3 regions of the Sphaerotilus sp. FB-3 genome follow, and region 3 is predicted to be linked to each of the others. Evidence: predicted binding sites of a transcription regulator. Region 3 holds the regulator's gene; each other region holds the start of a gene.

Region 1 (3,253 bases), on a different contig from region 3:
GACCGACCGAATCGTCGACGCCATAGCGGCACCAGGTCGAGCCGACGCAGCTCTTCACCGTGCGCAGCGACTTGCCGTAGGCGTGGCCCGATTCGAACCCGGCGGCGATCAGCTCCTCCCAGATCAGCGGCAGCTGCTCCAGCCGCGCGCCGAACATGTCGACCCGCGCGCCGCCGGTCACCTTGGTGTAGAGGCCGTACTTCTTGGCCACCGTGCCGACCGCGATCAGGCCGTCGGGCGTGACCTCGCCGCCCGGCATGCGCGGCACCACCGAATAGGTGCCGTCCTTCTGGATGTTGCCGAGGAAGTAGTCGTTGGAGTCCTGCAGCGCGGCCAGCTCGGGCTTGAGCACGAAGTCGTTCCAGACCGAGGCCAGCACGCTGGCGGCGGCTGGCTTGCAGATGTCGCAGCCCAGGCCCTTGCCGTGCTTGGCCAGCAGCTCCTCGAAGCTCTTGATCTGGCCGACGCGCACCAGGTGATACAGCTCCTGGCGCGAATAGGCGAAGTGCTCGCAGAGGTGGTTGTTGACCGCCATGCCGCGCTTGGCCATCTCGCTCTTCATCACCTGCGTGACCAGCGGCACGCAGCCGCCGCAGGTGGCGCCGGCCTTGCAGCCGGCCTTCAGCAGCGCGATGGTGGTGGCGCCGTTGCCCACCGCCTCGCAGATCTGGCCCTTGGTGACGTTGTTGCACGAGCAGATCTGCGCCGAGTCCGGCAGCGCGTCCGGGCCCAGGCCCGGCTTTTCCTTGCCTTCGCCCGAGGGCAGGATCAGGAACTCGGGGTCGGCCGGCAGCGCGATGCCGTTGAGCGCCATCTGCAGCAGCGTGCCGTATTCGGCCGCGTCGCCGATCAGCACCGCGCCCAGCAGCTGCCTGCCGTCGGCGCTGACCACGATCTTCTTGTAGATCTGGCGGATCTCGTCGGTGTAGCTGAAGGTCTTGCAGTGCGGCGTCCTGGCGTGCGCGTCGCCGATCGAGGCCACGTCCACGCCCATCAGCTTGAGCTTGGTGCTCATGTCGGCGCCGGTGAAGGCGGCCGAGGCATCGCCGGCGATCTGCCTGGCCACCACGCGGGCCATGTCGTAGCCGGGCGCGACCAGGCCGAAGGTCTGGTCGTTCCAGGCGGCGCATTCGCCGATCGCGTAGACCGCGGGGTCGGCGGTGCGGCACTGGCTGTCGATGGCGACGCCGCCGCGTGCGCCCACCGGCAGCAGGCTCTGGCGCGCCAGCTCGTCGCGCGGTCGGATGCCGGCGGAGAACACGATCATGTCGGTCTCCAGCCAGGTGCCGTCGGCGAAGACCATGCGGTGGCGCGCGGTGGCGCCGTCGACGATCTCGACGGTGTTGCGCCCGGTGTGCACCTGCACGCCGAGTTCCTCGATCTTGGTGCGCAGCACCCGACCGCCGGCCTCGTCGACCTGCACCGCCATCAGCCGCGGCGCGAACTCGACCACATGCGTCTGCAGCCCCAGGTCGCGCAGCGCCTTGGCGCATTCCAGCCCCAGCAGGCCGCCGCCGACCACCACGCCGCTCTTCGAGCGCGCGCCGCAGGCCTTCATGCCCTCCAGATCCTCGATCGTGCGGTAGACGAAGATGTCGGCGCGGTCGCGCCCCGGCACGCCCGGAACGAAGGGATAGGAGCCGGTGGCCAGCACCAGGCGGTCGTAGGGCAGCACCTCGCCGTCGGCGGTGGTGACGGTGTTGTCGCGGCGCTCGATCTTCACCGCCTGCGACTTCAGCCGCAGCGTGTAGCCGCTCTGCTCGAAGAAGCCGGGCGCCACCAGCGACAGGTCCTCGGCGCTCTTGCCGGAGAAGAACTCCGACAGGTGCACCCGGTCATAGGCGGCGCGCGGCTCCTCGCACAGCACCGTGACTTCGGCATCCTTCACACCGGCCTCGTGGAGGCTTTCCAGAAACTTGTGGCCCACCATGCCGTGGCCGACGACGACGATCTTCATGCGGTCTCCGTGATGACGGACCGGAAGAACCCGGCCGTCGAAGGTTCCGTCCGGGAGGCCGGCTCGGCTCGAGGGACGAGCGCAGGCGCACCGGGAAACGGAGAGAGAGGGAAAGAAAGGGAAGAAGGCGCGGACGACGGGGCGGCGATCGATGAACGATCAGGCCCGGTCCGTGCGGCGCGTGCGCGCCCTGCCGTCGTTGGCAGAGGCTGGGGGTAGCGGATGCCGGAGCTACCTTGCTTGCGTCAAACGGTGACAAGCAGGATGCGTGCCTGTCTGCATGGCCCGTGTTCAGGCCGGAAACACGTCTGGTGAACCCCAGAATGCACTATTGCAGTGCATCTGCGCCGCTTGAATCGGGCGCCGCCTGCGATGCGTGCGCCACGATGGGGACTGGTCAAGGCATGAATGCCGGATTGGCGGTGTCGGCGTCATCCTCGCGCAGGCGAGGATCCACGCCTGTCGCTGCGCTCAGCGCGTGCTGGCGCTCACCCGGTCGATCCAGCCGAACAGCTCGTCCAGATCGTAGTCGCCGCTGTGCGGTCGGTCCCAGGGCAGGGCCAGATCGACATTGCGGCCGTTCTGGCGCAGCCGCGCGGCCAGCATGACCGGCACCGCCAGCGAGGTGTCGCGGTCCATCGTGCCGTGGCGGATGCGCCAGTGCGGCGCCACGGTGGTCGCGCTCTGGCCGATGTGGTGCATCGGGTTCATCAGCCGCACCGTGCGCTCGTCGGCGCGACCGGCGCCCTCCACCCGGCTGTGCTGCGCCGAGAACGCGGTGAAGTGGCGCTTGTCGATGCGGCTGCTGCCGAAGAGCTGGTTCTCGCCGCTGTCGAGCGCCAGGCCGTCGAAGGCCGGCGGCAGCTTCAGCCGCACTGCGGCGAGGGCGTAGGCCTGGAAGTCGACCTCCTGTACCCGTCCGTCGCGGATCGTCAGCCAGCCGCGGCCCGACAGGTCGGCGCCGGCATCAAGCGTCTGCTGCGCCGAGGCGATCAGCAGCGACTTCACCTGGTCGAGAAAGCTGCCCCGCCCGTCGGCATCGAGGCGCAGCGGCCGGCCTGCGGCGTCGCGCAGCCCCAGTGCGTTCAGGTAGGCGGGAAAGGTCGCCCGCAGCGTGGTGGCCAGCTCGGCCTGCTCGGGCGAGAGCGTGCCGGCCACCTCGCGGCGCTGGACTTGGTAGTCCAGCATCGACATCTCGATGCGGCGGTAGTCGCGCACATGGCCGAACTGCCATTCGTAGGCGCCGTCGGCGTTCTCGAGGTTGGTGATCGGGCAGTAGGCGGAGACGGCGAAGAT
Region 2 (3,253 bases), on a different contig from region 3:
CGCCACCGCCTGCCACACCAGCAGGAAGAAGGCGAAGCCGAGCACCGGTGCGGCCATGCGGGTGAGCGTGCGCAGGCGCTGGGCACGGGCCATGGCCTCGGCCTGGGCCTTCATGCGGGCCTGGGTCTCGGCGTCGAGCACCGGGGCGGCCGGCGCGGCGGCCGAGGTCGCCGGAGCGGTCGACGCGGCGGGTGCGACAACGGACAGGGTGGCGGCATTCATGTCGGGAACCTCCTGGGACGGGGGACAGGTCGTCTCTTGTCGTCTCGGGTCGCGCTCAGGCGGCCCGGATCTTGAAGCCGGCGGCGTACTTCGCCGGATTCGTGCCATCCCAGACGACGCCGTCGATCATCTTGCTCGAACGCATGTCGCTCTTCGGGACGTTGATCTTCAGCTGCGAGGCGGCCTGCTTGTACAGATCGGTCCTGTTGATGGCCTTGGCCACCGCCAGGTAGTCGGGATCGGACTTCAGCAGGCCCCAGCGGCGGTGCTGGGTCAGGAACCACATGCCGTCCGACAGGTAGGGATAGTTGACCGCACCGTCGTTGAAGAACTTCATGTGGTTCGGATCGTCCCAGGTCTTGCCCATGCCGTTCTGGTAGCGGCCCAGGATGCGCTGGTTGATCGCGTCGACCGAGGTGTTGACGTAGGACTTCTCGGCGATGACCTCGGCCATCTTCATCTTGTTCTGCAGGCCGGTGTCGATCCAGCGGCCGGCCTCCAGGATGGCCATGATCATGGCGCGTGCGGTGTTCGGGTTCTTCTGGACGAACTCGGCCGTCGTGCCCAGCACCTTCTCGGGATGATCCTTCCAGATGTCCTGGGTGGTGGCGGCGGTCACGCCGATGCCGTCGATGATGGCGCGGTGGTTCCACGGCTCGCCGACGCAGAAGCCGTCCATGTTGCCCACCCGCATGTTGGCCACCATCTGCGGCGGCGGCACGGTGATGACCTTGCCGTCGGTCATCGGGTTGATGCCGTTGGAGGCCAGCCAGTAGTACAGCCACATCGCGTGGGTGCCGGTCGGGAAGGTCTGGGCGAAGGTGTATTCGCGCGGCTCGGCCTTCATCACCTTGGCCAGACCGGCGCCGTCGACCGCGCCCTTGTCGGCCAGCTTCTTCGACAGCGTGATGGCCTGGCCGTTGTGGTTCAGGGTCATCAGCACCGCCATGTCCTTCTTCGGGCCGCTCACGCCCAGGTGCACGCCGTAGACCAGACCGTAGAGCACATGCGCCGCATCCAGCTCGCCGTTGACCAGCTTGTCGCGCACCGCGGCCCAGGACGATTCCTTGGACGGAATGATCTTGATGCCGTACTTCTCGTCGAACTTCATGACCGACGCCATCACCACCGAGGCGCAGTCGGTCAGCGGGATGAAGCCGATGCGCACTTCCTTCTTCTCGGGCGCATCGGAGCCGGCGGCCCAGGCACCACCGGGCAGGGCGACCGCGCTGCCTGCAGCCGTCACGGCGGCGGCACGCTGGATGAAGTCGCGTCGGGACGGGTTGACAGGAATCGAGGGCGTCGTCATGGGAATCTCTCTCAAGGGGAAGAATCGGGGACGGCAAAAAAAAGCGGCGTCACGATCGTTGTCCGACACCCGGCTTGCGCCGGTCATCGGGACGATCGGACGCCGTTGTCCAAAAATGTCCCACCTAGTGAAGCCCCGTCGCCGAGGCCTCGCTGCATGTATTGCAGGGAGCGTGCCAACCCCTGAAAACCCGGGCACGGGCGATCCACAGGCGGTCTTTCGTGCCGGAATGATCACGACGGACCGGCCACGACATGCCAGCGACGGGTGCGGCGCACCATCGACAGGCATGCGCCGAACCGGGCGCACGCAGATGAAGCGCCGCGATTCAAGTCGATGCATCGCGCTGGCGCCCCGCGGCCGTGCGCTTCGCTGCAGATCGGTGCAGAAGCCGGTGCCAGGTCGTTCGGGATCGGTGCAACAAGGGTTCCCCCCAAATGACGTTTACGTAAACGTCAACCGAAAATCGCAGTCCGGATGTTCCTCGGAGCCCTCAGATGACCGATCTCGCCGCCGACCACAAGGCCCTGGCCAGCTACCGCCCGACGCACAAGGTCCGCTTCGTGACCGCGGCCAGCCTGTTCGACGGGCATGACGCCTCGATCAACATCATGCGACGCATCCTGCAGGGCATGGGTGCGGAGGTGATCCACCTGGGCCACAACCGCTCGGTCGATGAAGTGGTCACCGCCGCATTGCAGGAAGACGTGCAGGGCATCGCGGTCAGCTCCTACCAGGGCGGCCATGTCGAGTACTTCAAGTACATGGTCGAGCTGCTGCGCGCGCGCGGCGGTGCGCACATCCAGGTCTTCGGCGGCGGCGGCGGCGTGATCGTGCCGGCCGAGATCCGCGACCTGCACAGCCACGGCGTGCGCATCTTCAGCCCCGAGGACGGCCAGCGCATGGGTCTGGCCGGCATGATCGGCGAGATGATGATGCGCTGCGACCAGGACCTGTCCGGGCACGCGCCGACCGACCTGAGCGCGCTGCAAGGCCACACCGAGGCCGCGTGGCGCGCCCTCGCCCAGCTCATCACCGCGCTGGAGAACGGCCGGGCGGACGCCGGCGTGGTCGCCGCGGTGCATGAAGCGGCCAAGGCGAGCCGGACACCGGTGCTCGGCATCACCGGCACCGGTGGCGCCGGCAAGTCCAGCCTGACCGACGAGCTGATCCGCCGCCTGCGCCTGGACCAGGACGACACGCTGCGCATCGCCGTCATCTCGATCGATCCGTCGCGGCGCAAGAGCGGCGGTGCGCTGCTGGGCGACCGCATCCGCATGAACGCCACCGGTCCGTGGTCCCGGGGCGCGCGGGTCTACATGCGCAGCCTCGCCACCCGCGACACCGGCAGCGAGATCTCGGCGGCGCTGCCCGACGTGATCGCCGCCGCCAAGGCAGCCGGCTTCGATCTGGTCATCGTCGAGACCTCCGGCATCGGCCAGGGCGACGCGGCGATCGTGCCCTTCGTCGACGTGCCGATGTACGTGATGACGCCCGAGTTCGGCGCGGCCAGCCAGCTCGAGAAGATCGACATGCTCGACTTCGCCGAGTTCGTCGCGATCAACAAGTTCGACCGCAAGGGCGCGCTCGACGCGCTGCGCGATGTCGCCAAGCAGGTGCAGCGCAACCGCGAGGCCTTCACCGTGATGCCGGACCAGATGCCGGTGTTCGGCACCATGGCCAGCCGCTTCAACGACGACGGCGTGACCGCGCTCTATCAGG
Region 3 (3,253 bases):
TTCTCCACCGCTCGTGTCCTCAAGGCTGCTGGGCGGTCACCTTGAAAGGGATGCTCCTGAGTGCCCGATGGCCTTTGCACGCGGCGTGCCGGCGGAAATCCGGAAAAACCGCCCCGGCGGTGGGCGCCTGCACCAGCGCCACTCGGGGTCATCCCGGATTCATTTCACGCCGCGGCGGCCGGGCATGGCGGGGGTGCACCTTGGTGGTGCGCCAGCCCGCGCCCGAGCCCGGGCATCCCGGACGCGGTACCGGATCGCTCAGATCGCCTTGCGCAGGTTGGCCGGCGCGATCTTCAGCGCCTCGCGGTATTTCGCGACCGTGCGGCGCGCGACCTGGATGCCCTGCTCCTCCAGCATCGTGCTGAGCTGGCTGTCGGAGAGCGGCTTCTTCTGGTCCTCCGCGGCGACGAACTGCTTGATCAGCGCGCGCACCGCGGTGCTGGAGGCGTTGCCGCCGGCCTCGGTGTTCAGGCTCGAGCCGAAGAAGTACTTCAGCTCGAAGGTGCCGAAGGGCGTGGCCATGTACTTGGCGGTGGTCACGCGGCTGATGGTCGACTCGTGCAGGCCCAGCTCGTCGGCGATCTCGCGCAGCACCAGCGGCTTCATCGCGATCTCGCCGTGGGTGAAGAAGCCCTTCTGGCGCTCGACGATCGCCTGGCTGACCCGCTGGATGGTGTCGAAGCGCTGCAGGATGTTCTTGACGAACCAGCGCGCCTCCTGGAGCCGCGCCGAGAGCGTCGCGCCGCTGCCGGCGTCGTCGGCCCCGCGCTGGCCGCGGTGCTGGCGCAGCGCCTGTGCGTACATGTCGTTGATGCGCAGCCGGGGCATCACGTCCGGATTGAGCACGACCCGCCAGCCGCGGCCGGCCTTCTGCACGATGACGTCGGGCACGACGATGTTGGCCTCGGCGCGCGCGAAGCGCCGGCCCGGCTTGGGCTCGAGCGTGACGATCAGCGACTGCGCGTCGCGGATGTCGTCCTCGTCGGCGCCGGTGGCGGCCACCAGCTTCTTCATGTCGCGCCGCGCCAGCAGCTCCAGATGGCCCTGGCAGATCAGGATCGCGACCCGGCGCGCTTCGGTGGCGTCATGCTCGCGCAGCTGCAGCACCAGGCATTCGCCCAGATCGCGCGCGCCCACGCCGCAGGGCTCGAGGTTCTGCAGCCAGCCCAGCGCGCAGCGCAGCCGGCCGAGCAGCTCTTCGCGCAGCTCGGCGGCGGCCTGCGCCTCCTCCGGCGTCGGGGCCTCGGGCAGCTCGGCCTGGTCGAGGTCGACCGCGGTGACCTCGCCCGGCGCGACATCGCGCCCGAGCGCCTCGCCCAGCTCCAGGCCCACGGCCAGGCGCTCGGCGATCTCCTCGAGCGGATCGGCCAGATAGCCGTCCTCGGTCAGCGAGTCGATCAGCGCCTCGACCAGCAGCTGGTCCTCGGGCGCCAGGCGCATGCCGCGCAGCTGGCTGCGCAGGTGGTCGGGCAGGCTCTCGGCGACGCTGGAGCGCTCGCTCCAGTCGCTGTCCTCGTCGTCGGGTGCGCCGTTGCGGGTGCCGCCGACATCCGACAGGCTCTGGTAGTCGTCCTGGCCGCTGTCCCAGTCGCTGCCGGCGTCGCCGCCGTCGAAGTCGAGCTGGTCGACGCCGGCGCCCTCGCCGTCGCCGCTGCTGCCGGTGTCGGCCGGCACCTCGCCTGCGGAGTCGGTGCCGGGCGCGCTCCAGTCCTCGCGCTCGGCGGCCGTGCTGGTGCCGCCCTCGACGGTGACCGCCTCCGGGCCGCCGCCGCTGTCCTCGTCGGCTTCGAGGAAGGGGTTCTGTTCGAGCATCTGCTCGACTTCCTGATGCAGCTCCAGCGTCGAGAGCTGCAGCAGCCGGATCGACTGCTGGAGCTGCGGCGTGAGCGCCAGATGCTGCGACAGGCGGACCTGGAGGGAAGGTTTCATGGGGCGGTCACATCCGGAAGTGTTCGCCGAGGTAGACCTTGCGGACCTGTGGGTTCTCGACGATCGCCGCCGGCTCCCCTTCGGCCAGCACGCGGCCCTCGCTGATGATGTAGGCGCGGTCGCAGATGCCCAGCGTCTCGCGCACGTTGTGGTCGGTGATCAGCACGCCGATCTGCCGCGCCTTCAGGAAGCCGATGATGCGCTGGATCTCGATCACCGCGATCGGATCGACCCCGGCGAAGGGCTCGTCGAGCAGGATGAAGCGCGGCTGCGTGGCCAGCGCCCGCGCGATCTCGACGCGCCGGCGCTCGCCGCCGGACAGCGCCGGCGCCGGGCTGTCGCGCAGCCGCTCGATCGACAGGTCGGCCAGCAGCGCGCCGAGCTGCTCGTCGATGGCCCGGCGGCCCAGCGGCCGGCCGTCGGCATCCTGCTGCAGCTCCAGCACCGCACGAATGTTCTCCTCGACCGTCAGGCGGCGGAAGATCGAGGCCTCCTGGGGCAGGTAGGACAGGCCGAGACGGGCGCGCTGGTGGATCGGCAGCTGCTCGACCCGCTCGCCGTCGATGCGGATCTGGCCGGCATCGGCCCGGACCAGGCCGACGAGCATGTAGAAGCTGGTGGTCTTGCCGGCGCCGTTCGGTCCGAGCAGGCCGACGACCTCGCCGCTGTGCACCGCCAGATGCACATCCTTGACGACCAGGCGCGCGCCGTAGCGCTTCTGCAGGCCCTCGGCCTCGAGGCGCTGGCGGGGCGGGGCGCTCAACGTGAGCCCTCCGCCGCAGCGTCGGCACCGGCCGGGCGCGAGGCCGCGCCGGCCGGCCGGGGCGTCAGCACGCCACGCACCCGGCCGCTGGCGGCGCCGGGCGCCGCGGGCTGCGCGCTGGCCGGCGTGCCGCCCTGCACCTCGAAGACATCGCGGCCGTGGTCGTAGACGATGGTCTGGCCGCTGACCTGGTCGGCTGGTGCGCCGGCGCGCAGCACCCGCACCTGGGCCTGGCCGATGAAGCGCACCGTCTCGCTGACGCTGTCGTACTCGATGCGGCGCGACTGGCCCTCGACCGTCTCGTCGACGCCCTCGCGCTTCTGGCGGAAGGTGACGAGCTGGCCGTCGGCCGCGGTGGCGATCGCGAACTGGCCGCCCTGCGGGGTTTCCTTCAATTCGACCTGGGCCGCCTTCAGCAGCAGCGTGCCGCGGCTGATCTCGACCCCGCCGCTGAGCACCCGGACCTTGCGCTTGCCGTCGAGCACCATGCGACCGGCATCGAAGGCCAGCGGCTGCGAGCTGTCAGCGCGCTCGGCCCGGGCGGGCGCGATGCTGGCGATC

The links. Region 3 encodes sigma-54, which starts transcription at its own class of promoters, with help from an activator protein. Its sites were predicted from a motif close to TGGCANGNAANCTGCTTT; they were not measured.
Region 1: the regulator sigma-54 is predicted to act here: its motif matches at 2,214-2,231, upstream of nirB (nitrite reductase large subunit NirB).
Region 2: the regulator sigma-54 is predicted to act here: its motif matches at 1,692-1,709, upstream of NFT33_RS08760 (CmpA/NrtA family ABC transporter substrate-binding protein).

Annotation. Positions count from the first base shown of each region.
Region 1 covers NZ_BQWE01000010.1:5,500-8,752, forward strand. Annotated here, with positions in the region: gene nirB (nitrite reductase large subunit NirB) at 1-1,957, opposite strand, end outside; gene NFT33_RS04375 (subtype B tannase) at 2,429-3,253, opposite strand, start outside.
Region 2 covers NZ_BQWE01000016.1:113,851-117,103, reverse strand. Annotated here, with positions in the region: gene ntrB (nitrate ABC transporter permease) at 1-222, opposite strand, end outside; gene NFT33_RS08760 (CmpA/NrtA family ABC transporter substrate-binding protein) at 278-1,531, opposite strand; gene icmF (fused isobutyryl-CoA mutase/GTPase IcmF) at 2,029-3,253, shown strand, end outside.
Region 3 covers NZ_BQWE01000011.1:30-3,282, forward strand. Annotated here, with positions in the region: gene rpoN (RNA polymerase factor sigma-54) at 259-1,929, opposite strand; gene lptB (LPS export ABC transporter ATP-binding protein) at 1,937-2,692, opposite strand; gene lptA (lipopolysaccharide transport periplasmic protein LptA) at 2,689-3,253, opposite strand, start outside.